3 regions of the Pseudomonas sp. DP-17 genome follow, and region 3 is predicted to be linked to each of the others. Evidence: predicted binding sites of a transcription regulator. Region 3 holds the regulator's gene; each other region holds the start of a gene.
The links. The regulator LexA, encoded in region 3, represses DNA repair genes until DNA is damaged. The targets are predictions, from matches to a motif close to CTGTNTNNNNANACAG.

Region 1 (10,241 bases), on a different contig from region 3:
CAGCGCATCGCCCCGGGCGCGAACAGCGAGCAGATCAGCAAGGTCCTCGCCGAACCCTTCACCCTCTACCAGGCCGGTTTCGACGCCTCCTGGGAGCCTGACCTGTGGGGCCGCATCCGCCGCTCGATCGAGGCCGCCGACGCCAGCGTGGCGGCGCAGCAGGCCATGCTGGAAGAAACGCGCCTGGGCGTCTCGGCCGAACTGGCCCGCGCCTACTTCGAACTGCGCGGCGTACAGCAGCAGATCGCCGTGGCCACCCAGGACATAGTCGCCACCGAGCAATCCCTGCAACTGATCCAGGTGCGCGCCGATGGCGGGCTGGTGGACGATTTCGACGTCGAACGCCAGCGCGGCCAGCTCGCCGAACTGCGCTCCAGCCTGCCGCAGCTGAACGCCAGCGAAAGCGCGGCGATCAACCAGATCGGCGTGCTGATCGGCGCCGAACCCGGCAGCCTGCGCGATGACCTCAAGCCCGTCGTGCAAAGCGCCCCGCAAACGCCGGACCTGAGCCTTGGCCTGCCTTCGGAGGTGGCCCGTCGCCGCCCGGATATCCGCGCCGCCGAAGCCCGGCTGCACGCTGCCACCGCCAACATCGGCGTGGCCGTGGCCGACCTCTACCCGTCCATCCGCCTGGGCGCCCAGTTCGGCTACGAATCGGCTGACGACGGCAAGTTCAGCGATTGGGGCAGCCGCACCTGGAGCGTCGGCCCGAGCCTGTCGCTGCCGATCTTCGACAACGGCCGGCGGCGCTCGCAGATCAACCTGCGCCAGCTGGAACAGCAGGAAGCGGCGGTGTCCTACCAGCAGACCGTGCTCAAGGCCTGGCAGGAAGTGGATGACGCGCTGAGCCACTACGGCGCCGAGCGCCAGCGCAACCAGCGCCTGCAGGAAAGACTGCACAGCAGCGACGTTGCCTACGGCATGGCCAAGGCGCGCTATGCCGGCGGCATGACCGACTTCCTGGTGGAATTGGACGCCCAGCGCGCCTATCTGCAGTCGCGCCGCGATGTGGTAGACAGCGATACCCAGCTGCGCCTGACGCTGATTGCCCTGTGCAAGGCGCTAGGCGGCGGCACGCCGGCGCCTGAGGCCAGCGCCAGCCGCTGAGGTCAGTTCTGCTGCGCGGTGACCTTGGCGTCGCGAAGGTCCTTGGCGACCCGGCGCTGCATCTCGTAGGCCGGCGCCTCGACGGCATCGAAGTCCTCGGAATAGCGCGTGGCGAAGCCCTGCACGCCCCACTCCTGGTACTGCTTCACGTGCCACAGCTCGTGAGCCCAGAGGGCAACATCCTTCTGAGCGTCGTCTTCGCTGCGGAAGACAATCACGTCCACCAGGGTAACGGCCTCGGTGTCGGGGTTCTGCATGATCGTCTGGGCGGCGTTCAGCTCGTCCAGCGCACCGGTGGAATAGCGCGCCGCCATCAGCACGTCGTCGGAGAAGTACGGCTGCAACTGGGCGCGGATCTCCAGCGGGATCGGCTCGGTACCGCCCTGCGCCGCCTGCTCACGGGACTGCTGCAGCCACACGCCCAGCGCCTGGGCGGCCATCTTGCGGGTATCGGTGAGGACTGGCCCGAGCACAGCGCCCAGGTCCGGCAGGCACATGCAGGTGTCCAGGCAGACCTGGCGTTGCCCCGTCGGGCAGGTCGCGGCAAGGGTATCGACGGACGCGGCCAACCCGGCGAGCAACGCCAGGGCGCGCAGGAAGCGGGTTGCAAGGGGGGATGGCATGAAATGGCTCCGCTACAGCGTGGAGAAGGACTCGGGCGTTGGACCATGAGGCGGCGCGATCATGCCATGCCGCCAGCAAAAAAGAGCACTGGCGCGACGTATGAAACTTCTGATAGCTTCTGAACCATGAATGCCGCCAACCGCACCTTCCAGTCGATTATTACCACCATCGCTCCGATGGTGGGTTAGCGCATTCAAGCGAACAACCAAACCCGCCTCCCGGCGGGTTTTTTAATGCCCGCCGTCCGAGGCTCCCGATCGAGGAGACACTGATGGACCAGGCAAACCAAGCGGCCCTCCCCCCAGAGCAGCACCCCCTGCAGGCGCTCATCCAGGCCGCCGACGAAGCCATCGGCCGCGAGGACTTCGATGCGCTGATCGAGTTCTACAGCGACGACGCCCTGCTGGTGGTCAAGCCCGGCCTGCTGGCGCGCGGCAAGGAGCAGATCCGCCGTGCATTCGTCGCCATCGCCGAGCACTTCGGGCACAACCTGCGGGTGCGCCAGGGCCGCCTGGAAATCCTCGAAACCGGCGACACCGCCCTGGTGGTCGCGCAGACCCTGCTCGACACCCGCCACGGCAAGCTGAGCCGCCGCGCCACCTACGTGTTCCGCCGCGAAGCCAATGGCGCCTGGCGCTGCGCGGTAGACAACTCCTATGGCACCGATCTGCTGGAGGCGAGGACATGAGCACACCCACAGGCACGCTGCACCTGCTGTGCGGCAAGGCGGCGTCGGGCAAGTCCTGCCTGGCGCGGGAGCTGGCCGAAGCGCCGGGCACCGTGATGCTGGCCGAGGAGCAATGGCTGGCCGAGCTGTTTCCCTGGGGCATCAGCAACCCCGACGACTACCAGCTCTACGCCCGCCGCGTGCGCAAGGTCATGGGCCCCCACGTGGTCGGCCTGCTGCGCGCCGGCACCAGCGTGGTGCTGGACATCCCCGCCAACACCCTCGCCGACCGCCGTTGGCTGATCGACCTGGCGCAACAGGCCGGCGCGGCACACTGCCTGCACTTCCTCGACGTCGACCCGGCCACCTGCCGCAACCGCCTGCTGGCGCGCCACGCCATCGCCCCGTTGGCGGCACCGCTGGACCCCGCCGGCTACGAGGCGCTCAACCGCTACTTCGTCGCCCCGCGCCCGGAGGAAAAACTGCAGGTGCAGCGCCATGGCGCCTGAGCGCGTAGAATCGCCGCCCCGATTGACCCCGATCGCCTGAACCAGAAAGACCGGAAAGATGAACACCGAAGCCATCGCCACCCTGCGCGAGCAACTGCTCGCCGCGCTGAACCCCGCTCCCGCGGAAACCCGCCGCCTGTTCCACGGCCGCGGCCGACGCTGGCCGGGGCTGGAGCAGGTCACCGCCGACTGGCTGGAAGGCGTACTGCTGGTGTCGCTGTTCCGCGAGCCGGAAGCCGAGGAACTGGCCGCGCTCAGGACAATGCTGACCGAACTGGCTGACAGCGAGGCCTGGCGCAGCACCGGTGCCCGCAGCCTGATGCTGCAGCACCGCTACACCCTGGAAAGCACCATGGAAGTGCTCCATGGCGAAGCCTTCGACGGCTGGCAGATCAGCGAGCACGGCCTGCGCTACCAGCTGGACCTGGGGCGCAAGCAGAACAACGGCCTGTTCCTCGACATGCGCTATGGGCGCCAGTGGGTGCAGGCCAACTCCGCAGGCCTGCGCGTACTCAACCTGTTCGCCTACACCTGCGGCTTTTCCGTCGCGGCGATTGCCGGCGGCGCACAGAAGGTGGTCAACCTCGACATGGCCCGCGCCGCGCTCAGCCGGGGCCGCGACAACCACCGCCTGAACGGCCACGACCTGTCCAGGGTGAGCTTCCTCGACCATGACCTGTTCAAGTCCTGGGGCAAGGTGAAGAAATCCGGCCCTTACGACCTGATCATCATCGACCCGCCGAGCTTCCAGAAAGGCAGCTTCGTCCTCGACAAGGACTACGCCCGCGTCCTGCGCCGCCTGCCGGAACTGCTGGACGGTGCCGGCACCGTGCTGGCCTGCGTGAACGACCCGGCCGTCGGCATGGACTTCCTTCTTCAAGGAATGGCCGCCGAGGCGCCGCCGCTGCGCTTCGTCGAGCGCCTGGAAAATCCGCCGGAGTTCGCCGACATCGAGGAAGACAGCGGCCTGAAGGCGCTGGTGTTCCGTCTAGGTTGATCCGCTGAGCCGGTGTGATGCGGTAGGGAAGAACGACCATAGGATGGCGTGGAGCGAAGCGATACCCATCGATTCCGAGTACCCGCTGCATGGGTATCGCTTCGCTCCACCCATCCTACAAAGCCCCTCCAAAAACGCTGTAGGCCATATCCCGATAAAAGGCCGTGCCAACCCTTGCGGCCAAGCCGCCATCACGCCATCCTTTCCACTGTATGTAAAACCAGTGCCCGCCGATGTCCGCGCCGCTCGACCCCAACCTCTACTACTTGACCAACTTCCATCGCGCCCTCGACTGGATCGACGAACGCTACGCCGACCTGCTCGACGCCGAGGAAGCGCGCTTCATCGCCGATTTCCGCGCCCTGCCGCTGCCCTCGCGGGCACTGCTGGTGCGGCTGGTGATGCGCAAGGGGCCGCACTTTCGCACCGGTAAGCTGAGCTACGCGGAGATCGGCGACATTCCCAGCGCCGCCGCGCCTCTGCTGGAGCTGGGCTGGCTCGATGACGCCTACCCGCTCACGCTGGAAGAGCTGCTGCCGCTGCTGCTCAAGGACGAACTGCTCGCGCGCTTCCGCGAGGACCTGCCGCGCGGGTCGCTGAAGAAGGCCGAGCTCTACGAGCACCTGCACGCCTACCACGGGCAGGTGCAGCCGTTCGAGGGCTGGTCTCCGCAACTCGACAGCCTTTACACCCTGATGGCGACGCCGCTGTGCGACCGCCTGCGCCTGCTGTTCTTCGGCAACCTGCAGCAGGACTGGTCGGAGTTCGTGCTCGCCGACCTCGGTATCTTCCGTTACGAAAGCGTCCCTTTCACCGCCGACTCCCGCGCCTTCCGCCGTCGCGACGACCTGGAGGCCTATATCCACCTGTGGAACGGCGCCGTCCGCTTCGAAGCCGGCGAGCCCATCGCCGAGCTGGTTGCGGAGTTGGGCGATTTCGCCAGTGACAACGATTACCTGCAGGCGCGCCACGGCCGCCTGCTGTACCGCATGGCCTACCAGCTGGAGCGCGAAGGCGAGCTGGACGCAGCGCTGGCGCTCTACCAGCGCACCGCCGCCGGGGGCTCGCGGCAGCGGCAGATCCGCGTGCTGGAACGCTTGCAACGCTTCGAGGAAGCCCATGCACTGGTGCAGGCTGCACTGGCCGCGCCGGAAAGCGATGGCGAGCTGCAACTGGTCGAGCGCGCACGGACCCGGCTGGTCCGCCAGCTCGGTTTGCCCGAGGAACAAGCCGCCAGGCCCGCGCCGCCGCTGCGCATCGACCTGGAGCTGCCGCGTCCGGACGTCAACGTCGAGTTCGCCGTGCAGGCCGTGCTCCACGAGGAACAAGCGCCCGTGCACTATGTGGAGAACGCGCTGATCTGCAGCCTGTTCGGCCTGCTCTGCTGGGAGGTGATCTTCGCCCCGCTGCCCGGCGCCTTCTTCCACCCCTTCCAGGCCGGGCCCAGCGATCTCAACCGCAGCGATTTCGTCAGCCGCCGCGCACAAGCCTTCGGCGCACGCCTGGCGTTGCTGGACAGTGGCGCCTACCTGTCGGCAATCCGCGAAACCTACATCGCCAAGTCCGGCATCCTCTCGCCCTTCGTGCACTGGGAGCTGCTGGACGAGAATCTGCTGGAACAAGCCCTGCACTGCCTGCCGGCGGCGCACCTGAAGCTGTGGTTCGAGCGCCTGCTGGCGGACCCGAAGGCCAACCGCGCCGGCATGCCCGACCTGATCCAGTTCTGGCCCGCCGAGGCACGCTACCGGATGATCGAGGTGAAGGGCCCCGGCGACCGCCTGCAGGATAACCAGAAGCGCTGGCTGGCCTTCTGCGCCGAGCACGGCATGCCGGTGGAAGTCTGTTATGTGCGCTGGCGCGAAACCGTGGAAGAGCTCGCATGAGCTACGCCATCGCGGTGCGCGCGCTGTGCGAGTTCACCGCCAAGGAGGGTGACCTCGACCTGCGCTTCACCCCCGCGCCCACGGCGCAGGAAGGCATGGCCGGGCATGCCACAGTGGTGTCGCGGCGCGGGCTGGGCTACATCGCCGAGCTGCCCTTGCGCGGAGAGTTTCCGGGCCTGGTGGTCAGCGGCCGCGCCGACGGTTACGACCCGGGTGCCAACCTGCTGGAAGAGATCAAGACCCACCGCGGCGACGTCGCGCGCATTCCGCAGAACCACCGTCTGCTGCACTGGGCGCAGGTCAAGGTGTACGGCTGGCTGCTGTGCCAGACGCTGGAAATCGACGCCATCGATCTGGCCGTCGTCTACTTCAACGTCATCACCCAGAAGGAAACCGAGTTCCGCGAGCGCTTCGCCGCCGACGACCTGCGCGCCTTCTTCGAGCTGCAATGCCAGCGCTTCGTGCAGTGGGCCGAGCAGGAAAGCGCCCATCGCATCGAGCGCGACCGGGGCCTGGAGGCGCTGCGCTTCCCTTACGCCGACTTCCGCCAGGGCCAGCGCATGCTCGCCGAGTCGGTCTACCGCGCCGCCCGCGACGGCCAGACGCTGATGGCGCAGGCCACCACCGGTATCGGCAAGACCCTCGGCACGCTATTCCCGCAGCTCAAGGCATTTCCCGGGCAGCAGCTCGACCGGCTGTTCTTCCTCACCGCCAAGACTCCTGGTCGCCGCCTGGCCCTGGACGCCCTGTCGACCCTGCGCCAGCAGGACGCTGCGCAGCCCCTGCGCGTACTCGAACACGTCGCGCGCGACAAGGCCTGCGAGCATCCGGACAAGTCCTGCCACGGCGAATCCTGCCCGCTGGCCAAGGGCTTTTACGACCGCCTGCCCGCCGCCCGCGAGGCCGCGCTCAAGCGCCGCTGGCTGACCCAGGAAAACCTGCGCGCGGTCGCGCTGGAGCACCAGGTCTGCCCCTATTACCTGAGCCAGGAACTGTGCCGCTGGGCCGACGTGGTGGTGGGCGACTACAACTACTACTTCGACATGACCGCCCTGCTCTACGGCCTGACGGTACTCAATGACTGGAAGGTGACGCTGCTGGTGGACGAGGCGCACAACCTCATCGAGCGCGGCCGCGGCATGTACAGCGCCGAGCTGGACCAGTCCGAGTTCAATGCCCTGCGCAAGGTCGCCCCGGCCGGCCTGAAAGGCGTACTGGAGCGCGTCGGCCGGCACTGGAACCAGATGCACCGCGACCAGGAGGTCGATTACCAGATCTACCCGACGGTGCCGGACCTGTTCATCGCCGCACTGCAGAAAGCCGTCAGCGCCATCACCGACCACCTTACCGACCAGCCCACCGGCAACGAGGCCGAGTTGCTGCGCTTCTACCTCGACGCCATGCTGTTCTGCCGGCTGGCCGAAGCCTACGGGCCGCACTCGCTGTTCGACATCACCCGCCACGACGGCAGCGGCCAGCGCACGCTGTCCACCCTGTGCCTGCGCAACGTGGTGCCGGCGCCCTTCCTCGCCGAACGCTTCGAGGCGGCCCACAGCACCACGCTGTTCTCCGCCACGCTGAACCCGGCCAATTACTATGCGGACCTGCTCGGCCTGCCGGAAGACACCACCTGGCGCGAAGTGGAATCGCCGTTCCACGCCGAGCAATTGGAAGTCCATGCGCTGAGCAACCTGTCCACCCGCTACCAGCACCGCGAGGCCAGCCTCACGCCGATCAGCACCCTGATGGCCCGGCAGTTCCGCGCCCGCCCTGGCAATTACCTGGCCTTCTTCAGCAGCTACGCCTACCTGCAACAGGCACTGGAGCGTTTTGCCGCCGAACACCCGGACATTCCGCGCTGGGTGCAATCGCGCAGCATGAACGAACTGGAGCGCCAGGCCTTCCTCGACCGCTTCACCCCGCACTCGCAGGGCATCGGCTTCGCCGTGCTCGGCGGTGCGTTCGGCGAGGGCATCGACCTGCCGGGCGACCGCCTGATCGGCGCTTTCATCGCCACGCTGGGGCTGCCGCAGGTGAACGAGGTCAACGAGGAAATCAAGCAGCGCATGCAGGCGATGTTCGGCGACGGCTACGACTACACCTACCTGTTCCCCGGTTTGCAGAAAGTCGTCCAGGCGGCGGGCCGGGTAATCCGCACGACGACGGATTCGGGGGTGATCTACCTGCTGGACGACCGCTTCAACCAGCCGGCGGTGAGGCGGTTGCTGCCCAGCTGGTGGAAGACGCAGCGGCTGAAGTTCGTCGCCGACCCGCCGCGGTTCAAAGCGCCGCAAGGGTATCTGCTGTTGTAACCCATCGCATTGGCTGGCCCCCGTACGTTCGTGTTCCGCCGTGATGCTGGTGCGCTCTGGTCGCGGGCATGCCTGCTCCAACGGATGACGCCCCGATGCGTCCGAATGGCCGTCAGACCAACCGCCATTGACGGCACCTTACTACCGGATAAACTGTATATCCATACAGTTATTTCCGAGCAACCCCATGTTCATCCTCCCCATATCCCTTCCCCGGCCCTCCCGCCGGGCGCATGACCGTCGCCGCTCGCCGGCCGGGAGGCCGTGATGGGCAGCGTGGTCGCCCTCGATACCCTGTTCCACCAGCGCCAGGTCTGGAAAGGCCAGCCCCAGGGCCTGCCGCCCAGCCAGCAGCCCACTGGCCATGCGGCGCTGGATGCTGCACTGCCCACTGGCGGCTGGCCGGAAGCGGCGCTCAGCGAAATTCTCCTGGCCGCCGAGGGTACCGGTGAACTGCAACTGGTCTGGCCGACCCTGGCGCGACTCAGCGCGGCAGGCGAGCGCATCGTGCTGGTCGCACCGCCCCATATCCCCTACCCGGCCGCCTGGCAGGCCGCCGGCGTGGCGCTGGAGCAGCTCGCCATCGTCCGGGCGACCGGCCGCGATGCGCTCTGGGCCGCCGAGCAGTGCCTGCGTTCGGGCAGCTGCGGCGCCGTGCTGTGCTGGCCGCAGCAGGCCGACGACCGCGCCCTGCGCCGCCTGCAGGTGGCGGCTGAAACCGGGCAGACCCTGGCCATCGCCTACCGTTCTCAGCGCGAAGCGCTCAACCCATCGCCCGCTGCGCTGCGCCTGGCGCTGGACGCCAACCCGGCCCAGCTGCGCGTGCTCAAGTGCCGGGGCGGCCTGGCGCCGGCGCGGCCCATCCCGCTGCCCTGGCACTGAGGCCGCCATGCTCTGGGCCTGCATTCTCCTGCCACAACTGGCGATGGACGGCGTGTTGCGCGGCCGTTCCGAGCCGGATGCCGCCCTGGCGCTGCTCGCCGGGCCGCCCCAGCGCCGCGTGCTGCAGGCGGTGAACCCGGCCGCGCGGGCGCTGGGGCTCAAGCCCGGCCAGTCGCTCACCGCCGCCCAGGCGCTGAGCCGCGAATTTGCCACCGCCGAATACGACCTGCGCGACGTGCAACGCTGGCAGGACCTGCTGGCCGCCTGGGCCTACGGCTTCAGCTCGCAAGTCAGCCAGCACTACCCGCGCGCGCTGCTGCTGGAGGTGCAGTCCAGCCTGCAACTGTTCGGCCCCTGGCCGCGCTTCGAGGCTCGCCTGCGCGAGGAGTTGAACGGGCTGGGCTTCCGCCACCGCATCACCGCCGCACCCAACCCGGCCGCCGCACGCATCCTCGCCAACGGCCACGACGGCCTGGCGATCCACGACAACGAGCAGTTGCGCCAGTACCTGGGCAGGATGCCGCTGGAGCGCCTGGGCCTTGAGCGCGACGCCGCCACTTCCCTGGGCCGCATGGGCCTGCGCAGCCTGCAGCAGCTGCTCGCCCTGCCGCGTGAGAGCCTGGCCCGGCGCTTTCCGCCGCAGGTGCTGCGGCAGGTCGACACCCTGCTCGGCCAGCGCCCGCTGGCCCTGGAGTTCTACCGGCCGCCAGATACCTTCGAGTCGCGCATCGAGCTGAACTTCGACGTGGAATCCACCCAGGCGCTGCTGTTCCCGCTGCGCCGCCTCACCGGCGACCTCGCCGCCTTCCTCGCCGGGCGCGACAGCGGCGTGCAGCGTTTCGTCCTCTACCTGGAACACCACGAAGGCAGCGACACGCAGATGCCGGTCGGCCTGCTCAGCGCCGAGCGCGAGGCAACGATGCTCTTCGAGCTGACCCGTGGCCGCCTGGAGCAACTGCAACTGCGCGCCCCGGTGCACAGCGTGCGGTTGCTGGCCGACGACCTGCCGGCCTTCGTCCCGCAGCACCGCGAACTGTTCGACGACCGCCCGCAACAGTCGCTGCCCTGGGAACAGCTGCGCGAACGACTGCGCGCACGGCTGGGCGACGATGCCGTGCACAGCCTCGGTGGCCGCGCCGACCATCGCCCGGAGCGCGCCTGGCAAGACTGCTCCACCCCGCTGCAGCCCGTCACCATGGCCCCGCGCCCCGGCTGGCTGCTGGCCGAACCCCAGCCGCTGCGCGAATTCGCCCCGCCCCT
Region 2 (10,241 bases), on a different contig from region 3:
CCTTGTCGATGGTGTCGGCGTTGGCGCCGATCATTTCCACGCCGAACTGCTCGAGCACGCCGTGGCGCTCCAGGTCCAGGGCGCAGTTCAGAGCGGTCTGGCCGCCCATGGTCGGCAGCAGCGCGTCAGGGCGCTCCTTCTCGATGATCTTGGCGACGGTCTGCCACTTGATCGGCTCGATGTAGGTGGCGTCGGCCATGGCCGGATCGGTCATGATGGTGGCCGGGTTGGAGTTCACCAGGATGACACGGAAGCCTTCTTCCTTCAGGGCCTTGCAGGCCTGTGCGCCGGAGTAGTCGAACTCGCAGGCCTGGCCGATGACGATCGGGCCGGCGCCGAGGATCAGGATGCTCTTGATGTCTGTACGCTTGGGCATGGGACTCTCGTTGCAATATTCAGGATAGGGTTGCGCTGGCCAGCTTCACGCCAAAGCCGACGAACAGGGCGCCGACACCACTCGAGGCGCCGGCAGCCAGCCGTTGCCGCCGACGGAACCAGGCCGCCAGACGCACACCGGAGAAAATCAGGAAACTCAAGTACAGGGCGCTGAGGATCTCGAGGATCGTGCCCAGTACCAGGAACGACAGGCCGGGGTAGGCGTATCCCGGGTCGACGAACTGGATGAAGAAGGAAACGAAGAAGAGGATCGCCTTGGGGTTGGACAGGCTCAGCAGCAGCGCCTTGCGGAACGGCTGGTTGACGTCGACTTCCTTGGCCGGAGCCGCAGCTTCCGAGAGGGGCTGGCGCAGTTTCTGCCAACCGCCACGGAGCATGCCGATACCCAGATAGAACAGGTAAGCGGCACCGACGTACTTCAGGCCCAGGAACAACATCGGCTCGGCCTTGAGGACCGAGGCGATCCCCAGCGCCGACAGGAACATCAGGATCGCATCGCCGAGGAACACCGCGCTCGCCGCCCGGTAGCCCGAGGCCACGCCGCGCTGGGCGGCGGTGGCGAGGACGAACAGCGAGTTCGGCCCCGGCAGCAGGACGATGAACAACGTACCCAGGACGTAGGTCCAGAGATCGGTGATTCCCAGGGTCGGCATCATCTTCTTCTACCTCTTGCGTCTGGTTCGCAGCAGGCCGGCGTCAGCGGCGCTCGGCCATCGCCGCGATGAAGCGGTCGAACAGCGGAGCCACGTCGTGCGGACCAGGGCTGGCTTCCGGGTGCCCCTGGAAGCTGAAGGCCACCTTGTCGGTGCGCTCGATTCCCTGCAGGGTGCCGTCGAACAGCGACTTGTGGGTCGCGCGCAGATTGGCCGGCATGCTGCCTTCGTCGACCGCGAAACCGTGGTTCTGGCTGGTGATCATCACCACGCCCGAATCAAGGTCCTGCACCGGGTGGTTGGCACCGTGGTGGCCGTGGCCCATCTTCAGGGTCTTGGCGCCGGAAGCCAGGGCCAGCAGTTGGTGGCCCAGGCAGATGCCGAAGATCGGCGTCTCGGTGTCGAGGAACTCGCGGATGGCCTGGATGGCGTAGTCGCACGGCTCAGGGTCGCCAGGGCCGTTGGAGAGGAAGATGCCGTCCGGATTCAGGGCAAGCACTTCGCTGGCCGGGGTCTGCGCCGGCACGACGGTCAAGCGGCAGCCGCGGGCGACCAGCATGCGCAGGATGTTCAGCTTCACGCCGAAGTCGTAGGCGACCACGTGGTACGGCAGGTCGGCGGCGGCGATTTCCGGATGACTGTCGGTTTCCAGGTTCCACACGCTGGAGCGCCACTCATAGCGCTCGCCGGAGGAAACGACCTTGGCCAGGTCCATGCCTTTCAGGCCCGGGAAGCCGCGCGCCAGTTCGAGGGCTTTTTCCTCGGTGGCGTCGGGGCCTGCCAGGATGCAGCCGTTCTGCGAACCCTTCTCGCGCAGGATGCGGGTCAGGCGACGGGTATCGATGCCAGCGATGGCAACTGTGCCGTTGGCTTTCAGGTAGTCCGGCAGGGACTGCTTGTCGCGCCAGCTGCTGGACAGCAGCGGCAGGTCACGGATGATCAGGCCGGCGGCCCAGACCTTGTTCGACTCGGCGTCCTCCGGCGTGGTGCCGGTGTTGCCGATGTGCGGGTAGGTCAGGGTAACGATCTGTTGGGCGTAGGAAGGATCGGTGAGGATTTCCTGGTAGCCGGTCATGGCGGTGTTGAACACCACCTCTCCGACGGTCTGGCCGTCGGCGCCGATGGCTTCACCGCGAAAAACGCTGCCGTCGGCAAGTGCAAGTATGGCTGGCTTAGTCAAGAAGACCTCCCGTAGTTCAAGCCTGGCTGGGCGTGCGCAGATTGTAAAAAAGCGGGATGACATCAGAAGAAGTCATCCCGCTTTTTATGTGATCATGCTGCGCTACTTTTAGTGGACACACTAAAGCTGTAGTTTACAGAAATGCGACATCATGGTCCACCTTTTGCACGACGTACGGCCATGCCGCTCAGCGAAGGCCCAGAACGTCCTGCATGTCGTACAGGCCATTGGCCTGCCCTTCCAGCCATTGCGCGGCACGCACGGCACCCCGGGCGAAGGTCATTCGGCTCGATGCCTTGTGAGTGATCTCCACGCGCTCGCCATCGGCAGCGAACAGCACGGTGTGATCGCCCACCACGTCGCCTGCCCGCACGGTGGCAAAACCGATGGTCTCGCGCGGACGAGCCCCGGTCTGGCCTTCACGGCCGTACACGGCCACCTTTTCCAGATCACGGCCCAGCGCATTGGCGACCACTTCGCCCATGCGCAGCGCGGTGCCGGACGGCGCGTCGACCTTGTGGCGGTGGTGGGCCTCGAGGATCTCGATATCCACATCGTCACCCAGCACGCGGGCGGCGGTGTCGAGCAGCTTCAGGCAGAGGTTCACGCCGACGCTGTAGTTCGCCGCAAAGACGATCGGGATGTCCTTCGCCGCCTCATTCAGCAACTCCTTCTCCGCCGCGGAGAAACCGGTGGTGCCGATAACCATGGCCTTGCCGGCCTTGCGGCAGACTTCCAGATTCTTCAGGGTCACGGTCGGGTGGGTGAAGTCGATCAGCACGTCGAACTCGTCGACCACCCTGGACAGGTCCCCCGACAGCGGCACGCCGATACGACCCAGGCCCGCCAGCTCGCCGGCGTCCGCACCCACCAGGGTACTGTCCGGACGATCGACCGCGGCGGTCAGGCCCGCGCTGCCATTGGTCTGCTGGACCGCCTCGATCAGAGTCTTGCCCATGCGCCCGGCGGCGCCCATTACGGCTATACGTCGCATATCAAACAGCTCCAAAGCTAAAAAAGCCCCGGGCGATTCGCACCGCCGGGGCCTTGCATCATAGATCGTCGAAGAAGCGCTTCATGCCTTCGAACCAGCCACTGGCTTTTGGCGAGTGAGAAGAGTTGCCCTGCAGGGTGTTGCGGAACTCCTCCAGCAGCTCGCGCTGACGCTTGTCCAGATTGACCGGAGTCTCGACGACGACGCGGCACATCAGGTCGCCAGCACCGCCACCGCGCACCGGGGCAACACCCTTGCCGCGCAGGCGGAACAGCTTGCCGGTCTGGGTGCCCTCGGGGATCTTCAGCTTCACCCGCCCATCCAGGGTCGGCACTTCCAGCTCGCCCCCCAGGGCGGCGTCCGCAAAGCTGATCGGCACTTCGCAGTACAGGTGCTTGCCGTCGCGCTGGAAGATGTCGTGCTCGCGCACATTCACCACCACGTACAGGTCGCCCGCCGGGCCGCCATGGGCACCGGCTTCGCCTTCGCCGGTGAGGCGGATGCGGTCACCGGTATCGACACCGGCCGGCACCTTCACCGACAGGGTCTTGTGCTCCTCCACACGGCCCTGGCCGTGGCAGGAGCCACAGGGGTCGGTGATCATCTTGCCGCTGCCATGGCAACGCGGGCAGGTCTGCTGCACCGAAAAGAAGCCCTGCTGCATGCGAACCTGGCCGATACCACCGCAGGTGGTACAGGTGACCGGCGTGGTGCCGGGCTTGGCGCCGCTGCCGCTGCAGGTCTTGCAGCCGACCAGAGTCGGAACGCGGATGGTCACGGTGGTGCCGCGAACCGCATCTTCCAGATCGAGATCGAGGGTATAGCGCAGGTCCGCGCCGCGGGCCGGGCCGCCACGGGAGCCGCCGCGGCCGCCACCGCCGCCGAAGAAGTCGCTGAAGACATCACCGAAGATGTCCGAGAAGCTCGCACCACCGAAGCCCGCACCACCGCCGCCCATCTGCGGGTCGACGCCGGCATGGCCATACTGGTCATAGGCCGCACGCTTGCTGGCGTCGGACAGGACCTCATACGCCTCGTTGGCCTCCTTGAATTTGTCCTCGGCCTCCTTGTCGCCGGGATTGCGGTCCGGGTGGAACTTCATGGCAAGCCGGCGATAGGCCTTCTTCAGGTCCGCCTCGCTGGCGCCACGCTCGACACCCAGTACCTCGTAAAAATCACGTTTGGCCATAAATTCTTCGCACCTTAAAAACCTCTCCCCCAGACACGCCAACGCGGGAGCAAGCCCCCGCGTGACGTTTCATGCGCACCGACACGCTGGTCGGTGCGCCGGAGCGGAAGCAAGCACGCGGCTTACTTGTTCTCCTTGACCTCTTCGAACTCGGCGTCGACGACATCGTCGCCAGCCTTGTCGTCAGCGGCCTCGCCCTGCGCGGCAGCACCCGGCTGCGGCTGTTCGGCGTACATCTTCTGCGCCAGCGGAGTGGACGCCTGGGACAGCGCATTCATCTTCGCTTCGATCTCGGCCTTGTCGTCGCCCTTCACGGCAACTTCCAGCTCGCCCAGCGCCTTCTCGATGGCGGCTTTCTCCTCGGCGGTGGCCTTGTCGCCAGCCTCGGTAACCATCTTGCGAGTCGCGTGGACCAGCGCGTCACCCTGGTTGCGGGCAGCAGCCAGCTCCTCGAACTTGCGGTCCTCCTCGGCATTCGCCTCGGCGTCGCGGACCATCTGCTGGATCTCGTCCTCGGACAGACCCGAAGAGGCCTTGATCACGATGGACTGCTGCTTGCCAGTGGCCTTGTCTTTCGCGCCGACGTGCAGAATGCCGTTGGCGTCGATGTCGAAGGTCACTTCGATCTGCGGCACACCGCGCGGAGCCGGCGGGATGTCGGCCAGGTCGAACTTGCCCAGCGACTTGTTCTGCGCCGCCTGCTTGCGCTCGCCCTGCAGCACGTGAATGGTCACGGCGCCCTGGTTGTCATCGGCGGTGGAGAACACCTGCGACTTCTTGGTCGGAATGGTGGTGTTCTTGTCGATCAGCGCGGTCATCACGCCACCGAGGGTTTCGATACCCAGGGTCAGCGGGGTGACGTCGAGCAGCAGCACGTCCTTCACGTCGCCAGCGAGCACGGCGCCCTGGATGGCAGCGCCCATGGCAACGGCTTCGTCCGGGTTGACGTCCTTGCGCGCTTCCTTGCCGAAGAACTCGGCAACGGTCTTCTGCACCAGCGGCATGCGGGTCTGGCCGCCGACCAGGATCACTTCGTCGATCTTCGAGACGTCGAGGCCTGCGTCCTTCAGTGCAACGCGGCACGGCTCGATGGTGCGGCTGACCAGGTCTTCCACCAGGGATTCCAGCTTGGCGCGGGACACCTTGACGTTCAGGTGTTTCGGGCCGGAGGCGTCAGCGGTGACGTAAGGCAGGTTGACGTCGGTCTGCTGGGTCGAGGACAGCTCGATCTTGGCCTTCTCGGCAGCTTCCTTCAGGCGCTGCATGGCCAGCGGGTCGCCCTTGAGGTCCATGCCGGACTCTTTCTTGAACTCTTCGACGAGGTAGTCGATCAGGCGCAGGTCGAAGTCTTCACCACCCAGGAAGGTGTCACCGTTGGTGGCCAGTACTTCGAACTGGTGCTCGCCATCGACTTCGGCGATTTCGATCACCGAAACGTCGAAGGTACCGCCGCCCAGGTCATAGACGATGATGGTGTGGTCGCCCTTGGCCTTGTCCAGGCCGTAGGCCAGCGCCGCCGCGGTCGGTTCGTTGATGATGCGCTTGACGTCCAGACCGGCGATGCGGCCGGCATCCTTGGTGGCCTGACGCTGGCTGTCGTTGAAGTAGGCCGGAACGGTGATGACCGCTTCGGTGACCGGCTCGCCCAGGTAGTCCTCGGCGGTCTTCTTCATCTTCTTCAGGACTTCGGCGGAGACCTGCGGCGGAGCCATCTTCTGGCCCTTGGCCTCGACCCACGCGTCGCCGTTGTCAGCCTTGACGATGGCGTACGGCACCATCTTGATGTCTTTCTGTACGACGTCTTCTTCGAAACGGCGGCCGATCAGGCGCTTCACCGCGTACAGGGTGTTCTTCGGGTTGGTCACGGCCTGGCGCTTGGCCGGCTGACCGACCAGGATTTCGCCGTCGTTGGCGTAACCGATGATCGACGGGGTGGTACGAGCGCCTTCGGCGTTCTCGATGACCTTGACGTTACCGTTCTCCAGGATGGACACACAGGAGTTGGTGGTCCCCAGGTCGATACCAATGATTTTGCCCATATTTCACTCTCCAGAAATTAGATTCCGCGCTGACCCTGTTGCGGGTCTTTGGCTCGGTTGATTACCCAGATGGGGACCGGGTGGTGGATTTCAAGCCTTCTCGTCGATCGAAGGCGGAGTTTGTTCCGGTGCCTTGCTGACCACAACCATGGCCGGGCGCAGCAGGCGACCATTGAGCAGGTAGCCCTTCTGGAACACCTTGACCACGCTGCCCGGCTCGAGACGGATGCTCTCTTCCATGGCCATGGCCTGGTGGTGTTCGGGGTTGAACGGCTCGCCGTGCGGGTCGACCGGCTCGAGGCTGTAGCGCTTGAGGGTGTCGTGGAACATCTTCAGCGTCAGCTCGATGCCTTCGCGCATCGGCTTGATCGCTTCGTCTTCCGGGTTCGACATCTCCAGCGCGCGCTCGAGGGTATCGACGATCGGCAGCAGGTCGCCGGCGAACTTCTCCAGGGCGAACTTGTGCGCTTTCTCCACGTCCTGCTCGGCACGACGGCGGACGTTCTGCAATTCGGCGACAGCGCGCAGGCTCTGGTCCTTCGCTGCGGCGACCTGTTCTTCCAACTCCAGCACGCGGGCGTTCAGATCCCCGGCAGCGCCGGTGTCCGGCTGCTCGTTGAACTGGGAATCCTGAGTCTGTTGTTCGTCAGACATGCCACTCTCCTAAAAAGAAAATAAGCCTTTGAAAACAAGGCGAACCCAATGGTCCGCGGCTCTGCCGTGTATATGGGGCGGCTTTTTTTGACTTCAAGGGCCGGGACTGCAAGTACACCACTCACCGCCGACGAAGGAGAATTGCCAGCGGCAAAAAATACTGTATAAATAACCAGACCTACCTACGGAGCCGCCATCCATGCTGGTTCATTTGTCTGTGCACAACTACGCCATCGTCGAGCACCTCGATCTCGAGCTCGCCGCCGGCATGACCGTGATCACCGGCGAAACGGGTGCCGGCAAGTCGATCATGCTCGATGCCCTCGGCCTTGCCCTGGGCGACCGCGCCGACAGCGGCGTGGTGCGCCCCGGCTCGGACAAGGCCGACATTCTCGCCAGCTTCGATGTCAGCGCGATTGCCGAAGCTCGCGACTGGCTCGCCGAGCGCGATCTGGAACAGGACGGTCCGTGCATCCTTCGCCGCGTGATCACCGCTGAAGGTCGCTCCCGCGCCTACATCAACGGCACACCCTGCCCGCTGGGCGACCTCAAGCACCTGGGCGAGCTGCTGATCGACATCCACAGCCAGCACGAACACCAGTCGCTGCTCAAGGCCGACACCCACCGCCGCCTGCTCGATGAATACGCCGGCAGTCAGGACCTCGCGCGCCAGGTGCACCTCGCCGCGCAGCGCTGGAAGCAGACCCGCCAGGAACTGGACCGCCTGTCGCGCAATGGCGACGAACAGCGCGCCCGCCACCAGTTGCTCAGCTACCAATTGGAGGAGCTGGAAAATCTAGGCCTGGGTGACAACGAACTGGAGACGCTGGAAGCCGAACACAAGACCCAGAGCAATGCGGGAAGCCTGATCGCGGCTTGCCGTCAGGTCGTCGAGCTATGCAGCGAGAACGATGCCGGCAACGTGCTTTCTGCGCTGACCTCCAGCCTTAATCGCCTCACCGCCTTCCAGAGCCAGCCAGCCGCATTGGGCGAAGCGGTGAATCTGCTCTCCAGTGCGCAGATCCAGGTGGAGGAAGCCATCGGCGAGCTGAACCGCTTCGTCGATCACTTCGATGCCGACCCCATGCGCCTGCAACAACTGGAAGAGCGCCTGGACGCCATCTACAGCCTCGCGCGCAAGCACCGCGTACAGCCCCACGAACTGCAGGACCTGCAGCAGCGCCTGCTGGACGAACTGGAGGCGCTGAACGCCGACGACGAAGCCGTGGAGCGCCTGGGCGACGAACTGGCCGCCTACGCCCGCCACTATCAGGAGAAGGCCGACGAGCTCAGCCGCATCCGCCAGGAAGCCGCGCCCAAGCTGGCCAAGGCCGTTGAAGTGGAAATGCAGCGCCTGGGCATGCCCGGCGGGCGCTTCGCCATCGAATTGCGTCAGAGCAGCTCGGACGAGCCGCAGGTCAGCGGCCTGGAACACCTGGAATTCCTGGTCAGCGCCAACCCCGGCCAACCGATGAAGGGCCTGGCCAAGGTCGCCTCGGGCGGCGAATTGTCACGTATCAGTCTGGCGATCCAGGTGATCACCGCACAGACCTCGCGCATTCCTACCCTGGTCTTCGACGAGGTGGACGTCGGTATCGGCGGCCCCACCGCCGAAGTGGTCGGCCAGTTGCTGCGTCGCCTGGGCGATCGCGGCCAGGTGCTGACCGTCACCCACCTGCCGCAGGTCGCCGCCCAGGGGCATCAGCACCTGTTCGTGCACAAGGACCGCGACACCAGCGAGACCCGCACCGCCGTGGCCAACCTGAAGAAAGCCGAGCGTATCGAGGAAATCGCCCGCATGCTCGGCGGCGTCGACCTGACCAAGGAATCCCTGGCCCACGCGCGCAAGATGGTCGACTCCGCCGTGCAAAGCTGACACTCCCCGCGCGGGAGCGGACTCACGAACAGAGCTAACCGGCGTCGTGCGGCTCGCGAGCGAGCTCGTTCCTACAGACAAAGCTGCACAAACGAAAACGGCGCCCCAAGGGTGCGCCGTTTCTGCATCCGCGTACGCTTACTTCTTCCTGCGCACGTAGAGCACCAGATTGTGATCGACGAGCTCGAAGCCGCGCTCGCGAACGATCTCCTTCTGGCGTTTTTCGATTTCCGAGTCCATGAACTCGATGACTTCGCCGGTATCGACGCAAACCATGTGGTCATGGTGACCGCTGTCGGCCAGTTCGAAGACGGCATGGCCGCCGTCGAAGTTGTGGCGCACCACCAGGCCGGCGGCTTCGAACTGGGTCAGGACACGGTAGACGGTGGCCAGGCCAACGTCCTCGCCTGCCTCCATCAGCGCCTTGTATACGTCCTCTGCGCTCATGTGGCGCTGCTCGGCGGAATCGAGCATCTGGAGGATCTTCACGCGCGGCAGTGTGACCTTAAGTCCGGCTTTGCGCAGTTCGCTATTTTCAACCATGTGTGCTTTCTCGGCGCGGAATGCTTCGCAGCATCTCTCAATACAGGTATGATCGGGATTTCGTCGCTCAGCCAAGATAGTGGAAGTCACCCCTTGATGCAAAACGCCAAGCTCATGCTGACCAGTCTCGCTTTCGGGCTGGGACTCGCCGCACTCGCCGGTTGCTCGTTCCCGGGGGTCTACAAGATCGACATCCAGCAGGGCAACGTTGTAACGCAGGACATGATAGACCAGTTGAAGCCCGGAATGACCCGGCGCCAAGTGCGGTTTATCATGGGCAACCCCCTGATCGTGGACACCTTCCACCCCAATCGCTGGGACTACCTCTACAGCATCCAGCCCGGCGGCGGTCAGCGCCAGCAGGAGCGTATGAGCCTGTTCTTCGGTGAAAACGACCAATTGATCGGCCTCAATGGCGACTTCATGCCCGGCGTGAGCCGCGACGAGTCGATCCTCGGCAAGGATGGCGTTGCTCCGCCGCTGGCTCCGGAGGCTCCGCAGCAGCAGCCCGAACAGCCCAAGGACGAACCAGCCAAGCCCGGCTCCGTGGAAGAGCAGATCCAGAAGGAAGTCGACCAGGTGGAAACCGTACCGATCCCGACTCCCGAGCCGCTGGACAAGGATCCGCAGTAAGGGATTCGCTCCAACGAAAAAGCCCGGCCAATGCCGGGCTTTTTGTTGCCTGCGATCCTACCCAGCAATATCAGCCGCGTGCCG
Region 3 (10,241 bases):
GGGCAACAGGTCAGCCTGCTGCAACCGCTTCTGGAGCTGATCCGGACACCGCCGCCCGCTCTGTACCAGACAAGTGGCGACGGGGAGCTGCCCGTCCGCCTCGAGGCTAAGCGCCAGGCAGATGGCAAGCCATTGACCGTAAGCCTGCCGCTGGCGAGGGTGCGCACCGTGCTCCAATTGCTGGAGGGCTTGCTGCTGAGCAACCTGCAGCATGACCAGGCCCGGCTGCGGATTTCCTTCGCCGACGCCAGCCTGTTGGCCCAGCTCGACGAACAGCCACTGCACTGGCAAGGCGGCGAACGCCTGCTGAACTTCGCCCGGCGCCTGCGCGACCATCACCAATTGCCTTGCGCCGCGCCCAAGGGGCTGCAGGCGCAGTTGCGCCCCTATCAAGCGCAAGGCCTCGGCTGGATGCAGTCACTGCGCGAACTGGAGCTTGGCGGCATCCTCGGCGATGACATGGGGCTGGGCAAGACGCTGCAGGTACTGGCCCACATCCTCACGGAAAAGCACGCCGGGCGCCTGGATGCCCCAGCCCTGGCCGTGATGCCCACCAGCCTGGTAGCCAATTGGCAGGACGAGGCGGCGCGCTTCGCCCCGCAACTGCGGCTGCTCACCCTCCACGGCAGCGGTCGGCACAAGGCGCTCGCCAATCTCGAACAGTACGACCTGCTTCTGACCACCTACACCCTGCTGGCGCGGGATATCGAGACACTGGCCCGGCAGCCGCTGCACCTGGTGGTGTTCGACGAAGCGCAATACCTCAAGAACGCCCGCAGCAAGGCTGCCAGGGCCGCCAGCCGCCTCGACGCCCGGCAACGCCTGTGCCTGACGGGCACACCGCTGGAAAATCACCTGGGCGAGCTGTGGTCCTTGTTCAACCTCGTTCTGCCCGGCTGGCTGGGTGATGAGCGCAGCTTTGCCCGCCTGTACCGCCACCCGATCGAAAAGGCCGGAAACGAGCGCCGCCTGGCCCACCTGAACGCACGGATCAAACCCTTCCTCCTGCGCCGCCGCAAAGACCAGGTCGCCAGCGAGCTGCCACCCAAGAGCGAAATCACCCACTGGGTGGAGCTCAGCGACACCCAGCGCGACCTCTACGAGACGGTGCGCCTGGCGATGGACACCAAGGTCCGCGAGGAAATCCACCGCAAGGGACTGGCCAGCGCCCACATCGTCGTACTCGAAGCGCTGCTCAAACTGCGCCAGGTCTGTTGCGATCCGCGCCTCCTGCAGGAAAGCCTGCCAACCGGATCAGGCAAGCTGAACGCCTTGCTCGAGATGCTCGATGAACTGCTGGCAGAAGGCCGACGCGTGCTCCTGTTCTCTCAATTCACCTCGATGCTGGATCTGATCCAGGCCGAGCTGCAGGCGCGCAACATTCCCTATGCCCTGCTCACTGGCGAAACCCGCAACCGACGCCAGCCTGTGGAAGACTTCCAGCAAGGGCGCGTACCGCTGTTCCTGATCAGCCTGAAGGCTGGCGGCACCGGCCTGAACCTCACCGCCGCGGACACGGTTATCCACTACGATCCCTGGTGGAATCCAGCCGTCGAACAGCAGGCCACCGACCGCGCGTACCGCATCGGCCAGGACAAGCCTGTGTTCGTCTACAAGCTGATCGCCCACGGCACCCTGGAAGAGAAAATTCAGCAACTGCAGGCACGCAAGGCCGCGCTGGCCGCCGGTGTACTGGAAGAAGGCAAGGACAGCGGCCTGCAACTGCAGGAAAGTGATATCGACGCACTCTTCGCGCCGCTGCCGAAACCGTAGAGGCGGGATAACGAGCTCTTGATCTTTTAGGAACGGACATCCGCGATCCGTACGGCACGCCGCTGGATTGAAAGGCGCGGACAGCGTCCCGAATATCGCTCCGGGCGTGCGCTCTGCCCTGCCCTGACCGCGTCCCCCCCGCTCCGAAGGGAGAGAGAGCCATCCGAGCCGGCTCAAACTGCGGTTTAAGCCTGCCCCTCTCCCTGCAGGGACGGGTTAGGGAGAGGGAAATCGCCGGTACTGAGCTTCAGTCAAAGGCAGTTGCGCCTACGGGAATCGTTCCTCAGGTGCGGGAGGCTGACCACTCGAAGCGTATTCAGCTCACCAACACGCGCCCCAGCACCTCGCGCACCTTGCCGATACCTTCGTGGAGCGCCTGCTCGATCTCAGCCATGGTGATGATGCCGCTGGACTTGCCTGCCGCCGGGTTCACCACCAGCGACAGACAGGCGTAAGGCAGATCCAGCTCGCGGGCCAGCGCGGCCTCGGGCATACCGGTCATGCCGATGATGTCGCAACCGTCGCGTTCCAGCTTGGCGACTTCCGCCACGGTTTCCAGACGCGGCCCCTGGGTCGCGGCATAGACGCCATGACTGCTGTACGCATAGCCCAGCCCCTGCAGGGCGGCGATCAGCTTGACCCGCAGCGCCTCGTCATAGGGATGGCTGAAGTCGATGTGAGTGACCTGCTCGATGTCACCGGCGAAATAGGTGTGCTCGCGGCCCCAGGTGTAATCCACGATCTGGTGCGGCACACAGAGATGGCCGCTCCCCATGGCCGCGTGGATGCCACCCACCGCGTTCACCGCCAGGATGGCTTCGGCCCCGGCCTGCTTCAGCGCCCAGAGGTTGGCGCGATAGTTCACCTGGTGCGGCGGGAAGCGATGCGGATGGCCGTGACGGGCAAGGAAGAGCACCTCGCGGCCGGCGAACTCGCCGCGCTGGATGGCCGCCGAAGGCGCGCCGTAAGGCGTATCCAGCTCGATGGCGTCCTTCAGGGTCAACCCTTCGAGCTGGGTCAGGCCGGTGCCGCCGATGATGGCGTAGACAGTCATGGCAAATCCTTAGTCGATCAGTTGAGCGGCGCGCAGTTCGCCGACGGCTTGCTGCCAGCGCGGCAGCTGCTTGTATTCGGTGCCCGGCCAGGCCTTGGCGCGCATGCGCTGCAGGCGCTGCGGCGCCGTGACCTTCAGGCGCTGCAGGGCGCCCAGGGCCAGCTCGGCGGAGGCGCGGTCGTTGCACACCAGGCCCATGTCGCAGCCGGCGCTCAGTGCGGCCTCGATGCGGTTGGCGGCATCCCCGACCACGTGGGCACCGGCCATGGACAGGTCATCACTGAAGATCACGCCGTCGAAGCCCAGTTCGCCGCGCAGGATGTCCTGCAACCAGCGGCGAGAGAAGCCGGCGGGGTTCGGATCGACCTGCGGGTAGATCACATGGGCGGGCATCAGCGCGTCCAGTTCGCCGGACAAGCGCTGGAACGGCACCAGGTCCACCGCCCGGATCTGCTCCAGCGTGCGCTCGTCCTCCGGAATGCCGACATGGGAATCGACTTCCGCCCAGCCGTGGCCGGGGAAATGTTTGCCAGTGGAAGCCATGCCGGCGGCGCGCATGCCGCGGATGAACGCGCCCGCCAGTGTGACGGCACGCTCCGGATTGCCTTCGAAAGCGCGGCTGCCAACTACGGCGCTGCGTTGATGATCCAGATCCAGCACCGGGGCGAAGCTCAGGTCGAGCCCAACCGCCAGCACTTCGGTTGCCATCAGCCAGCCACACTGCTCGGCCAGCCGCTCGGCATTGGCATTGTCAGCGATGGCGCGCATCGCCGGCAGACGCAGGAAACCCTGGCGCAGGCGTTGTACGCGACCGCCTTCCTGGTCCACCGCCAGCAGCAGATCGGGACGCACCGCGCGGATGGAGGTCATCAGCTCGCGCACCTGGCGCGGCGATTCGATGTTGCGGGCGAAGATGATCAGGCCACCGACTTCAGGGTGGCGCAGGATCTGGCGGTCCTCGGCGGTCAGCCAGGTGCCGCCGATGTCGAGCATCAGGGAGCCTTGCATGTGCATTCCTTTCAATTCAGTTGCGCCGTCTGCCAATCGGGACAGGCGGCCTCTTCGATTCGGACCCGGCAATGGAGGGGAACTTGCGGGAAGAGTTCCAGCAGGTCGTCATTGCGCAGGCGGATACAGCCATGGGATAGCGGCATGCCCATGGGCTCGCAGTCAGGCGTGCCGTGAAGATAGATATAGCGGCGGAAGGTATCGACCGCGCCCATCCGGTTGCGCCCCGGCTCGCAGCCGCTGAGCCAGAGGATGCGCGAGAGTATCCAGTCTCGACCGGGAAACGCCTCGTGAAGCTCAGCCGTCCAGGTCTCGCCGGTCCAGCGTCGCCCCTTCAGCACAGCAGCCCTGGGCAGGCCATCGCCGATGCGTGCGCGGACCTGGTGCAAGCCGCGCGGCGTGCAGCCAGAACCGTTGCCCTCCCCCGCCCCCTTGGCGGCGCTGGAAACCGGAGCACGCACGACCAGACGCTCCGCGGCGAAGCCGTAGAGCATCTGGTCAGCGAGGGAGATATGGAGAAGATCGAGATCAGCCATGGCCGGCTACTGTAGCCGATCGAGCCGATGCAGCCCAGCACGAAGCCGGGCCAGGATCAGACCTTGGCGGGAGCCTGGGAAGTACTCGACTTACTACGCGGCTTGAGCTGAGCGCCGGCCAGCGAAGGATCGTTGACGCCGCTGTCGGCACGCATGCCGGCGGCGAGGAACGGCACCATCAGGCGCATCACCTGCTCGATGGAAGTGTTCACCCCGAAATCGTTCTCGGCCATGGCGCGCAGCGCCTTGATGCCGGACATGCTGAACACCGCAGTACCCAGCATGAAGTGCACGCGCCAGAACAGCTCCAGCGGCGGCAGGCGCGGCGCGGATTCATGGACCAGCAGCATGTAGCGGCGGAATACCTTGCCGTAGACCTCTTCGAGGTATTTGCGCAGGTGCCCCTGGCTCTGACTGAACGCCAGGCCCAGCAAGCGCATGAAGATGGACAGGTCGTTGCCGCTGCGCGGCTTCACCGCCATGGCCTGGACCACGAGCAGCTCCAGCAGCTCTTCGAGGGTTGCGCGCGGCGCATCGGGCTTGGCCTGGCGGCGATCCAGTTCCTTTTCGAGACTGGCGCAGAACGGACCGAGGAAGCGCGAGAAGACCGCCTGGATCAGCGCCTTCTTCGAGCCGAAGTGATAGTTCACCGCCGCGAGGTTCACCCCCGCCTTGCTGGTGATCAGACGCAGGGAGGTTTCGGCGAAGCCTTTCTCCGCGAACAGCTGTTCCGCAGCATCCAGGATGCGTTCGACGGTTTCCGACTGGGCCATGGCTACTCCGCCTGACAAACACTTGTTTGAAACATACGTTTCAGCGTCTTGTATTGTCAAGCAAAGTGCGATGGATTGTTACCAATATCATGGCAATGCGACGAGACACCTTCTGTATAGCAAGACGCCTGCCAAGATCAAAAGGTTACATGCGCGAACGTTCCAGCGACAGCCGCGACCAATAAAAGCATTGCCAGCCGGCCATCACTGTATATAATTCCAGGCACTGTATAAAAAGCCAGAGTATGGACATGCTGAAGCTCACGCCGCGCCAAGCCGAGATCCTTGCCTTCATCAAACGCTGCCTGGAAGCGAACGGCTACCCGCCTACCCGCGCTGAAATCGCCCAGGAACTCGGCTTCAAGTCGCCCAATGCCGCCGAGGAGCACCTGAAAGCCCTCGCCCGCAAAGGCGCCATCGAGATGACCCCGGGCGCCTCCCGCGGCATACGCATTCCCGGCTTCGAGCCCAAGGCCGCCGCCAATGACGACGAACTGCCGATCATCGGCCGCGTCGCCGCCGGCGCGCCGATCCTCGCCGAACAGAACGTCGACGACACCTGCCGGATCAACCCCACCTTCTTCAACCCGCCGGCCGACTACCTGCTGCGCGTACGCGGCCAGAGCATGAAGGATGTCGGCATCATGGACGGTGACCTGCTCGCCGTACATGTCACCCGTGAGGCGCGCAATGGCCAGATCGTCGTTGCCCGCCTGGGTGAAGAGGTAACGGTGAAGCGCTTCAAGCGCGAAGGCAGCAAGGTCTGGCTGCTCGCCGAAAACCCGGAGTTCGCCCCCATCGAGGTCGATCTCAAGGAACAGGAACTGGTCATCGAAGGCTTGAGCGTCGGCGTGATCCGCCGCTGAACAGGAGACATCCATGCAGTACCCGCAGCCGCAGAACCTGCCGCAACTCCCGCTGTTCCAGGAAGCACTCTGGGCAAGCGGTACTGCTCCCCTGCTCCCGGAGCTGATGGAAGAAGAGCCCGTCGCCGACGAAAGCGCATTCAGCGAGATCGCCCTGAGCGGCCTCCCCGGCCAGTGCCTGATGTTGCTGGCGCCGATGCTCCGCGAGCTGAGCGAGGAAAGCGACTCGCGCTGGCTGACACTGATCGCCCCGCCAGCCAGCCTGACTCCGGACTGGCTGCGCAAGGCCGGCCTGAACCGCCAGGGCATCCTGCTGCTGCCCGCCCGCGATCAGGCATCCGCCCAGGCCCTGGCCTGCGAGGCGCTTCGCCTGGGCAACAGCCACACCGTAGTGAGCTGGCTGAACCTCAGCCCGAATGCGCGCACGCAGCTATCCCGCGCCGCCATTGCCGGCCAGGCGCAGAGCCTGAATATTCGTCTGGGATGATCTGATCGAGGAGCTTCGCCGCGAGCGCGGCGAAGCGAAACAGCAGAACTCAGTGCAGGACGCGCGGACCTTCTTCGTCCATGCTCATGTCGCCGCCTTCTGCAAGACGACCGGCCATCTGTACACCGACATTGAACATTGCCTTGGCGATCTCGATGTGCTGCCCCTGCAGGAACCCCTTGGCATCGGCGGAAAACTCCAGGGTTACCAGTGCCTCCTCCTCGTCCGCACGACGCAGCACGATACGCCCGTCAGGCAGCTCGACAATTTCCAGAAATGAGGTTGGCATAGCGACGTTCTCCACAGCAGAACGCGTAGTGTAACAGCCACATCCGCTACACCCTAGCCAAAGCTTGCATGGACCGACCGGAAGGCCGGCGCAGTGTGATGAGCGAATCAGAGCTCGGTGAGCGAAGCGCGGAAACGCAGCACCAGATCCTTCAGGGCTTTACGCCAGGCTTCCAGCTCATCATTGCCCAGTTCGACCGGCGCCTCGTCATCGACATTCACCGCCTGGATCAGCGGCTGGGTCGGATCGACCTTGGCTTTCTTCGGCTCGGTCGGCGGTTGGAACAGCGCGGCATAGGCCGCCAGCAGGCGCCCCAACCAGGCCTCCGGCGATTGCGCCAGCTCGACCATCTCCGCCAGCTCCGGGCTGGGAGCCGCAGCCAGCACCTCGGCATTGAGCAGCATATCGACGCGCGGCGCACCGGCCTGGGGCAGGCGGTAGTAACCGGCGATCTCATGAGCCACGCCCAGCACCGCTCCGTAGAGATGGAACAGCGCCGCTTCGCGCTCGGCCTGGATGCGCGCCTGGGCATTCATCGCACGCGTGGTTTCAGCGTTGCGCCAGGCTTCCAGAGCAAGGCCGGCGAAGAACAGCTTCTGGTTGGTGCGGGTATAGAGTTCGTTCGCCATGACCGGGCCCTCTGCAGTCGACTTCGGCAGTATAAGCACGCCCCGCCTTGGCGGGGCGCGCCTTCCATCAGCGCTTGTCTTCGACCTTCCACTTGCCGCCGTCGAAGAACGCACGCCAGCCGGTGGGCTTGCCGTCGACTTCGGACTGCACGTACTGCTCCTTGGTCTTGCGGCTGAAGCGGATCACCGCCGGGCGGCCATCCGGGTCTTTCGCCGGAGCGGACAGCAGGAAGTGGTACTTCGGATCCAGCTCTTCCTTGTGCGGCAGCAGCTCGGCCACCAGCGGAGCGCGGGTCTCGCGGTTCTTCGGGAACTGGCTGGCGGCCAGGAACAGACCGGAAGCGCCATCACGCAGTACGTAGATGTCGTCCACCTTCTCGCATTTGAGTTCCGGCATGCGGATGGCGTCCATCTTCGGCGGCGCGGGCTCGCCGTTCTTCAGCAGCTTGCGGGTGTTCTTGCAGGTCGGGTTGGTGCAGCCGAAGAACTTGCCGAAGCGGCCGGTCTTGAGCTGCATTTCACTGCCGCACTTGTCGCATTCCAGGCTGGGGCCTTCGTAGCCCTTGATGCGATACTGGCCCTCTTCGATCTCGTAGCCAGCGCAGTCCGGGTTGTTGCCACAGATGTGCAGCTTGCGTTTTTCGTCGACCAGGTAGGCGTCCATCGCGGTGCTGCAGATCGGGCAGCGGTGCTTGCCACGCAGTACGCGGGATTCGGATTCGCCCTCGTCATCCGCGGCGATCTCGTCGCCCGGAATCAGGTTCACGGTCGCCTTGCAGCGCTCTTTCGGCGGCAGGCTGTAGCCCGAGCAGCCGAGGAATACGCCGGTGGAGGCAGTACGGATCATCATCGGCCGGCCGCACTCGCGGCAGGGGATGTCGGTCAGGGTCGGCTGGTTGGCGCGCATGCCATCGTTGGAGGCTTCGGCCAGGTCGAGTTTCTTGCGGAAGTCGCCGTAGAACTCGTCCAGCACGTTTTTCCAGTCGCGCTCGCCCTGGGCCACGTCATCGAGGTTCTCTTCCATGCCGGCAGTGAAGCCGTAGTCCATCAGGTTGGAGAAGCTCTCGTTAAGGCGGTCAGTGACGATGTCGCCCATCTTCTCCGCGTAGAAGCGGCGGTTGTGGGTGGTGACGTAGCCGCGCTCCTGGATGGTGGAGATGATCGCCGCGTAGGTGGACGGTCGGCCGATGCCGCGCTTCTCCAGTTCCTTGACCAGGCTGGCTTCGGAGAAACGCGCCGGCGGCTTGGTGAAGTGCTGGCTCGGGTCGAGCTTGAGCAGCTTCATCGCATCGCCCTGGTTCATTTCCGGCAGAACGTCGTCCTCGCCCGGCTTGCTCTGCTGCGGCAGCACCTTGGTATAGCCGTCGAACTTGAGGATGCGGCCCTTGGCGCGCAGCTCGAAGTCACCGGCAGCGGCACTGACAGTGGTGGACAGGTATTCGGCCGGCGGCATCTGGCAGGCCACGAACTGGCGCCAGATCAGGTCGTACAGGCGCTCGGCGTCGCGCTCCATGCCCGACAGCTGGGTCGGACGCAGGTTGACGTCGGAAGGACGAATCGCTTCGTGCGCTTCCTGGGCGCCCTCCTTGCTGGAGTAGAAGTTCGGCTTGGCCGGCAGGTACTTCTTGCCGAACTCGCTGTCGATGAAGCCGCGCACCATGTCGATGGCATCGGCCGACAGGTTGGTCGAGTCGGTACGCATATAGGTGATGTAGCCGGCCTCATAGAGACGCTGGGCCATCATCATGGTCTTCTTCACCCCGAAGCCCAGGCGGTTGCTCGCAGCCTGCTGCAGGGTGGAAGTGATGAACGGCGCCGAAGGCTTGCTGGAAGTCGGCTTGTCTTCGCGCTTGGCGATGCTGTAGCTGGAGGCCTTGAGCTTCTCCAGGGCAGCAGTGGCCTGGGCCTCATTCAGCGGCTTGAAGGCTTCGCCCTTCTCGCGCACCACTTCGAAGCGGACCTTGTCGTTTTTCGGCGTGCCGAGATCGGCATGGACTTCCCAGTACTCTTCCGGGACAAAGGCACGGATTTCGCGCTCACGCTCGACCACCAGCTTCACCGCCACCGACTGCACGCGACCGGCGGACAGGCCGCGGGCGATCTTGGCCCACAGCAGCGGCGAGACCATGTAGCCCACCACGCGGTCGAGGAAGCGGCGCGCCTGCTGGGCATTCACGCGGTTGATATCCAGCTCGCCGGGCTGGGAGAAGGCCTCCTGGATGGCCTTCTTGGTGATTTCGTTGAAGACCACGCGCTTGTAGCGCGAGTCGTCGCCGCCGATGGCCTCGCGCAGGTGCCAGGCAATGGCCTCCCCTTCGCGGTCCAAGTCGGTTGCGAGATAGATGGTGTCGGCATCCTTGGCCAGGCGGCGCAGTTCCTCGATCACCTTTTCCTTGCCGGGCAGGATCTCGTACTTGGCTTTCCAGCCATGCTCCGGGTCGACGCCCATGCGGGTGACGAGCTGGCGCTTGGCCTTCTCCTTGGGCGACAGGGCCGGCGCTTCGGAAGCCGTCTTGCGCGCTTTCGCCGCAGGCTCCTTCGACGCGGACGAGCCACTGGTGGGCAGGTCGCGGATGTGGCCGATGCTCGACTTCACCACGTACTGGTTGCCCAGGTACTTGTTGATGGTCTTGGCCTTGGCCGGTGATTCCACGATGACCAGCGATTTACCCATGGATCGGAAGATTCCTGCGTCGAAAAGATGAATTTATAAGGAGGGAGGAGCTAGGAGCGGCACCGCTATATATAGTGGCGGTCGCGCCAAGGTCAAGCTTGGGTTTCGCCGGACGGGCCGGTTGCAAGACCCAGCGGATCGTCTTCGGCGCT

Region 1: imuA (translesion DNA synthesis-associated protein ImuA) is a predicted target of LexA. The motif match lies at 8,253-8,268, and genes of this name have one in related genera.
Region 2: recN (DNA repair protein RecN) is a predicted target of LexA. The motif match lies at 7,266-7,281, and genes of this name have one in related genera.

The regions. Positions count from the first base shown of each region.
Region 1 is NZ_JAKSXG010000004.1:591,944-602,184, reverse strand. Features, by position in the region: gene MJ122_RS12055 (efflux transporter outer membrane subunit) at 1-1,107, shown strand, start outside; gene MJ122_RS12050 (DUF4157 domain-containing protein) at 1,110-1,730, opposite strand; gene MJ122_RS12045 (nuclear transport factor 2 family protein) at 2,003-2,419, shown strand; gene MJ122_RS12040 (ATP-binding protein) at 2,416-2,907, shown strand; gene MJ122_RS12035 (class I SAM-dependent methyltransferase) at 2,966-3,904, shown strand; gene MJ122_RS12030 (VRR-NUC domain-containing protein) at 4,138-5,787, shown strand; gene MJ122_RS12025 (ATP-dependent DNA helicase) at 5,784-8,099, shown strand; gene imuA (translesion DNA synthesis-associated protein ImuA) at 8,367-8,981, shown strand; gene MJ122_RS12015 (DNA polymerase Y family protein) at 8,989-10,241, shown strand, end outside.
Region 2 is NZ_JAKSXG010000013.1:67,828-78,068, forward strand. Features, by position in the region: gene carB (carbamoyl-phosphate synthase large subunit) at 1-376, opposite strand, end outside; gene leuE (leucine efflux protein LeuE) at 396-1,049, opposite strand; gene carA (glutamine-hydrolyzing carbamoyl-phosphate synthase small subunit) at 1,093-2,229, opposite strand; gene dapB (4-hydroxy-tetrahydrodipicolinate reductase) at 2,417-3,223, opposite strand; gene dnaJ (molecular chaperone DnaJ) at 3,282-4,412, opposite strand; gene dnaK (molecular chaperone DnaK) at 4,535-6,451, opposite strand; gene grpE (nucleotide exchange factor GrpE) at 6,542-7,105, opposite strand; gene recN (DNA repair protein RecN) at 7,305-8,981, shown strand; gene fur (ferric iron uptake transcriptional regulator) at 9,120-9,524, opposite strand; gene MJ122_RS20635 (outer membrane protein assembly factor BamE) at 9,621-10,157, shown strand; gene MJ122_RS20640 (RnfH family protein) at 10,228-10,241, opposite strand, start outside.
Region 3 is NZ_JAKSXG010000001.1:109,743-119,983, forward strand. Features, by position in the region: gene MJ122_RS00515 (DEAD/DEAH box helicase) at 1-1,773, shown strand, start outside; gene MJ122_RS00520 (S-methyl-5'-thioinosine phosphorylase) at 2,090-2,827, opposite strand; gene nagZ (beta-N-acetylhexosaminidase) at 2,837-3,835, opposite strand; gene MJ122_RS00530 (L,D-transpeptidase) at 3,847-4,371, opposite strand; gene MJ122_RS00535 (TetR/AcrR family transcriptional regulator) at 4,428-5,144, opposite strand; gene lexA (transcriptional repressor LexA) at 5,396-6,010, shown strand; gene sulA (SOS-induced cell division inhibitor SulA) at 6,024-6,497, shown strand; gene MJ122_RS00550 (hypothetical protein) at 6,547-6,786, opposite strand; gene MJ122_RS00555 (DUF6586 family protein) at 6,894-7,415, opposite strand; gene topA (type I DNA topoisomerase) at 7,483-10,089, opposite strand; gene MJ122_RS00565 (DUF1653 domain-containing protein) at 10,182-10,241, opposite strand, start outside.